Regions from separate parts of the Mesorhizobium sp. IMUNJ 23232 genome, predicted to be linked through region 2. Evidence: predicted binding sites of a transcription regulator. Region 2 holds the regulator's gene; the other holds the start of a gene.
What was found. Region 2 encodes LexA, which represses DNA repair genes until DNA is damaged. Its sites were predicted from a motif close to TGTTCNNNNTGTGTTCNG; they were not measured.
Positions count from the first base shown of each region.

Region 1: a site for LexA is predicted at 1,396-1,413, ahead of ACH196_RS00800 (helicase-related protein). Genes of this name have one in related genera too.

Region 1 is NZ_JBIRCY010000001.1:164,990-168,108, forward strand. It holds gene ACH196_RS00790 (beta-ketoacyl-ACP reductase) at 1-334, shown strand, start outside; gene aqpZ (aquaporin Z) at 487-1,176, opposite strand; gene ACH196_RS00800 (helicase-related protein) at 1,612-3,119, shown strand, end outside.
Region 2 is NZ_JBIRCY010000060.1:2,901-6,019, forward strand. It holds gene ACH196_RS30330 (ABC transporter ATP-binding protein) at 1-701, shown strand, start outside; gene lexA (transcriptional repressor LexA) at 879-1,595, shown strand; gene ACH196_RS30340 (ComEC/Rec2 family competence protein) at 1,589-3,119, opposite strand, start outside.

The sequences.
Region 1 (3,119 bases), on a different contig from region 2:
CACTATTTCCTCCATCAACGGCCAGAAGGGCCAGATGGGCCAGGCGAATTATTCCGCCGCCAAGGCCGGTGACATCGGCTTCACCAAGGCGCTCGCCCAGGAGGGAGCTCGCGCCGGCATCACCGTCAACGTGATTGCGCCGGGTTATATCGGCACCGACATGGTGATGGCCGTGCCGGAAAAGGTACGGGAATCGATCGTGGCGCAAATCCCGGTCGGCCGCCTCGGCGAGCCCGACGAGATCGCCCGCTGCGTCGTCTTCCTCGCCTCCGACGAGGCCGGCTTCATCACCGGTTCGACGCTGACGGCCAATGGCGGGCAGTATATTACCTGACCGCGTCGGCAGACGGATCGATGCGACGGATGAGCCCGTCGCATGATCGTTCTTGGTCGCGCCGCAATTCCACTGAACGTTATAAAACAAAACGACGGCGCATCGAACGCCGCCGTCTCGCCTGCCTTTGAATCAGGCGTCAGCCTGACGCATTACTTCTTCTCGAACAGCGCCGAATGCACGATGCCGGCCAGCGCGCCGCCGATCAGCGGGGCGACCCAGAACAGCCAGAGCTGCGCCAGCGCCGGGCCTTCGGCGAACAGCGCCACGCCGGTCGAGCGGGCAGGGTTGACCGAGGTGTTGGTCACCGGGATCGAGATAAGGTGGATCAGCGTCAGCGCCAGGCCGATGGCGATCGGCGCGAAACCGGCGGGAACGTCGCCGGAGGTGACGCGCAGGATGACGAACAGGAAGATGAACGTCAGCACGATTTCCGTGATCAGGCCGGAGAGCAGCGAATATTTGCCGGGCGACGCGTCGCCATAGCCGTTGGAGGCGAAGCCGCCGACGCCGGCAAAGTCCGCCTTGCCGCTGACGATCGCGTAGAGAACGATCGCCGCCACGATCGCCCCCACCACCTGCGCGATGATGTAGGGAATGACGTCCTTGGCCTCGAACCGGCCGCCGGTGAACAGGCCGACGGTGACCGCCGGATTGAAATGCCCGCCGGAGATGCCGCCCACCGCATAGGCCATCGTCAGCACGGTCAATCCGAACGCCAGGGCGACGCCCAGGAACCCGATTCCCAACTCCGGAAAACCTGCGGCCAGCACCGCGCTGCCGCAACCACCCAACACAAGCCAGAATGTACCGATAAATTCAGCGATCAGTCGCTTCGACATGGCAAAATTCCCTCCTTGACCACGACTCACACTCTATCGCTGGTTTCGTGCAAAAAACAGCGGTTGCGCTCGGTCCAACTGCACGTTTTGCGCGTACCAACGAGGGGATTCCGTGGAATCGATTTTGGATTCAGGATCAACAGGATAGCCTAAAAGAGCTGGCCACGGCCCAAGGGAACAAACCCTGAATCAGGCCGAGTCAGCGATTCGTCGCCGTTTCGTTCCAGACTCGTTCCGCGGATCAGCCGCGCCGGGACGTTCCTGAGGACGGGAGCACGCGCCGCGGCTCCATGGCGATTGACGTAGAACATTGCGCTTCCCCTCCGGCACGGAAGTCCCTATTTGTCTCCGGATGGCCGGCATGTTGAAACTCCGTGCGCAAGGCACCGCTGAACGTCGCGGCGCAGTCCAGCCGAAGGGCCGATTTCCGATCCAATGAATCTTCACCAGACCAGAAACGACCCGCTGATCCTCTCCGGGCGCGATGTGACCGCCGTTTTGGGGCCGACCAACACCGGCAAAACCCATCTCGCCATCGAGCGCATGGTCGCCCATGAAAGCGGCGTCATCGGCCTGCCGCTCCGGCTGCTTGCGCGCGAGGTCTATGGCCGCGTCTGCGAAAAGGTCGGGGCGAACAAGGTCGCGCTGGTCACCGGCGAGGAGAAGATCACGCCGGCCGGTGCGCGCTATTCGGTCTGCACCGTCGAGGCGATGCCGCGCGAGACCGACGCCGCCTTCGTCGCCATCGACGAAATCCAGCTCGCCGGCGACCTTGAGCGCGGCCACATCTTTACCGACCGCATCCTGCATCTGCGCGGAAGGCAGGAGACGCTGCTGCTCGGCGCCGCCACCATGCGCGGCATCCTCGAAAAACTGCTGCGCGGCATATCGGTGGTCACCCGTCCCCGCCTGTCGCATCTAGCTTATGCCGGGTCGAAAAAACTCACCCGTCTGCCGCGCCGCTCGGCGGTGGTCGCCTTCTCTGCCGACGAAGTCTACGCCATAGCCGAACTGATCCGACGCCAGCGCGGCGGCGCGGCCGTGGTGCTGGGAGCTCTCAGCCCACGCACCAGAAACGCCCAGGTAGCGCTCTACCAGTCGGGAGACGTCGATTACCTCGTCGCCACCGACGCGATCGGCATGGGGCTCAATCTCGATGTCGACCACGTCGCCTTCGCCCAGAACCGAAAATTCGACGGATACCAGTATCGCCCGCTGACCGCCGCTGAACTCGGCCAGATCGCCGGCCGCGCAGGCCGGCATCTGCGCGACGGCACGTTCGGCGTCACCGGCCAGGTCGATCCGCTCGACGACGATCTGGTCGAAAAGATCGAGGGCCATGATTTCGAGCCAGTGAAGGTGCTGCAATGGCGCACCGCGCATTTCGATTTTTCCAGCCTTGATGCGCTGCGTCATTCGATCGAGACGCCGACGCCGGTCGAGGGGCTGACGCGCGCCTTGCCCGCCGTCGATGCCCGTGCGCTGGAGCAGCTTGCCCGCGATCCCGACATCCAGCGGCTGGCGGTCGGACGCCAGCGTGTGGCGCTGTTGTGGGACGTCTGCTCGCTGCCCGACTATCGCCGCATCGCGCCCGCCCAGCATTCCGAGCTTGTCGGCTCGATCTACACCGACATCGCCCGGCGCGGCCATGTCGACGAGGATTACATGGCCGAGCAGGTGCGCCGCGCCGATTCCACCGACGGCGACATCGACACGCTGTCCAACCGCATCGCCCAGATCCGTACCTGGACCTATGTATCGAACCGGCCCGGCTGGCTGGCCGATCCGCTGCACTGGCAGGAAAAAACGCGCGAGATCGAGAACAGATTGTCGGATGCGCTGCATGAGCGGTTGACGAAACGCTTCGTTGATCGCAGGACATCCGTGCTCATGCGGCGCCTTAGAGAAAATACCATGCTTGAAGCCGAGATAGACCCGTCCGG
Region 2 (3,119 bases):
TGGCCGTGGCCGAGGGCGAGGCGTTCGGGCTGGTGGGCGAATCCGGATCGGGCAAGTCGACGGTGCTGAACGCCGTAGCGGGCCTGATCGCCGACTATTCCGGAACGATCCGCATCGGCGGAAACGCGGTCGCGCCGGCGCGCAGCCATGCGCAGCGGCGGCTGATCCAGATGGTTTTTCAGGACCCCTACGGCTCGCTCCACCCGCGTCACACCGTCGACAAGGTGCTGTCGGAACCGGCGCGCATCCATGGGCTGTCCGACGTGGAAAAGCGCGTCGAACGCGCGCTTTCAGATGTCGGACTGAAACCCGAACACCGTTTTCGGTTTCCGCACCAGCTTTCCGGCGGCCAGCGCCAGCGCGTGGCGATTGCCCGCGCCATCATCCTGGAGCCACGCGGTCTTCTCCTCGACGAACCGACCTCGGCGCTCGACGTCTCCGTTCAGGCGGAAGTGCTCAACCTCTTGCGGCGCCTGCGACGCGAGCGTGGCTTCACCACCATCATGGTCAGCCACAATCTGGCTGTCGTTTCCTACATGTGCGACCGCGTCGCGGTGATGAACCGAGGCCGCATCCTCGAGACCCTGACCAGCGCCGACCTGGCCGCCGGACGGTTCGAGCATGCCTATACGCGGCAACTTTTCCGGGCGAGTTCTGGCTATGACCGTGAGTTGCTGGGCGATTTGTGGGAAGAGGCCTGATATCCACGATCTCCTCCGCGGCAACCGGGCCAAGTCTCGACCGGAGAGCACCGACGCATGATTTTGATTTCTTGGTTGCCCGGATCTTAACCCGATATTTAACGGTTGCGGAACACAACTGGAACAGATAGTGTTTGTTCTGGTTTTGTTTTTGGTGCGATTCTTGATGGGGCCGAGATGCTGACACGCAAGCAACACGAACTCCTGCTTTTCATCCACGAGAGATTGAAGGAGTCCGGTATTCCGCCCTCCTTCGACGAAATGAAGGAAGCCCTTGATCTGGCGTCGAAATCCGGCATTCACCGGCTGATCACGGCGCTGGAGGAACGCGGGTTCATTCGCCGGCTGCCGAACCGGGCGCGGGCCCTTGAAGTGCTCCGACTGCCCGATTCGATCGCCCCCGGCTTGAATGCAGCCCGGAAATTTTCACCAAGCGTGATCGAGGGTAGTCTTGGCAAGCGGTCGGCCGAACCGTCCCGCACTCCCTCCGCCGGCAATGACGATGTCGGTTCCGGGATCACGATCCCCGTCATGGGCCGCATCGCGGCCGGTGTGCCGATCGATGCGATCCAGCATCGGACGCATTCCATATCGGTGCCGCCCGAAATGCTGTCCGGCGGCGAACACTACGCGCTTGAGGTCAAGGGCGACTCGATGATCGAGGCGGGCATCCTCGATGGCGACACGGTGATCATCCGCAATGCCAATACAGCCACGCCCGGTGAGATCGTCGTGGCACTGGTCGACGACCAGGAAGCGACGCTGAAACGCTTCCGCAGGAAGGGCGCATCAATCGCACTGGAAGCGGCCAACCCGGCTTACGAGACGCGCATCTACGGCCCGGACCGGGTCCGGGTGCAAGGCAGGCTGGTTGGCCTGATCCGGCGCTACTGATTTTCCGTCGGCGCTTGGGCGGGCATCTTGCGCTGGTAGGGCGGAAGCCCGCGGGCCTCGCGGGAGAATATGCGGTTGCTGTGCCACGGGCGATCGGCGGAGCCGATGGCAAAGTGAACCTCGGCGGCATCGTCACTGCCCAGAGACAGGTAGACCGCTGCGCTTCCGTGGCGGGCGAGTTCTCGCTTTGTAACGACGGCGACGGCAGGATTTGCGCATTTCAACGGCACGGTCGCGTCGTCGAGGATTATGACGCCGGCAAAGGAACAGGCGATCCTGGCTTCCTCTGGGTCTGACGTATGAATGATCGCGGCTCCGGATGGATGCCAGCCGAGGCAGGTTATGTCGTCGCACAGGAAGGCACGGACTGAATCGTCCGCGGCGCTCTCTTCGAAGGAAGCAGCCGTGAAATTGTCGGCATTCGGGCCTTGAACTGAAGCTACCAGCCTTGTCGACAAGGACGCGTCGGACGAAGTGACGTTGCCGCTATTGCCATATCCGTTGCCTTTCTGACCTCCAGTCTCCACCGTTTCACTTGCGATCGAGGCTATCGGCGGATCCGGTCCAAAATCCTTCGTCGGCTTATGAAGACCGTCGGCCTGCAAGGTTCGTTTCCAGTTCTCCGCCGTGAAGACATTTGGCCGCGGCCTGTTGACCGCCATCAGCCTCTCGCCGGTGAGAAACCCCACCAGTCGGGCGTCCTCCGACACCAGCACGTCAGGCGTGCGCGTGGCGCCCAGCGTCAAAAGACCGGCGAGCGCAAACGGCAACGCGAGAAGCCGCAGCCAGGTTGTTGCGACGGTCGCGACGATCAGGGCAATAGTCAGGAGAACCACGGATTTTCCCGATATCAGCCCGACCGCATCGATCGGCGAGCGCGCGGAAAACCATTTCGCGACCTCGATCATCGCGGTGATCCCCTTGCCCATCACGTCGAGGAACGGCCCGTCGAAGCCGAACGGCATGGCGACAGACGCGAGCACCGCAAAGGGTACGACCAGCAGCGACACGATCGGCATCGCGGCCAGATTGGCGGCGAGGCTGAGCGGCGCGATCCGCTGAAAGTGATAGGCGCCGAAGGCCGCCGTTGCGAGACCGGCGACCAGGGAGGTGAGCAGCAACCCGACGACAAGCGCGCAGGCACGCCGCGCCGCAAGCGAAACCAGGCCTCTTCTGGGATGAAATGATCCGGTGCCGCTGCGTCGTTCTGTCCAGAAGGCGTACGCTCCGACAAGCGCCGCGGTCGCGGCAAAGGACATCTGGAAGCTTGGGCCAATGACCTCGTGCGGGGTGATCGCCAGCACGATGATCGCCGAGATCGCCAGATTGCGCATTGTCAGCGCCGCCCGATCGAAAATCAGCGCGATCAGCATGACGGCAAGCATCAGGAAACTGCGCTGCGCCGCGACCTCGCCGCCGGAAATGGCGAGATAAGCGGCGATGGCGGCGAGACCGGCCAGTGCAGCATATTTCCGGACCGGACGGCGCGACGAGATGCCGGGGAAAAGCGCGAATCCGGCCCTC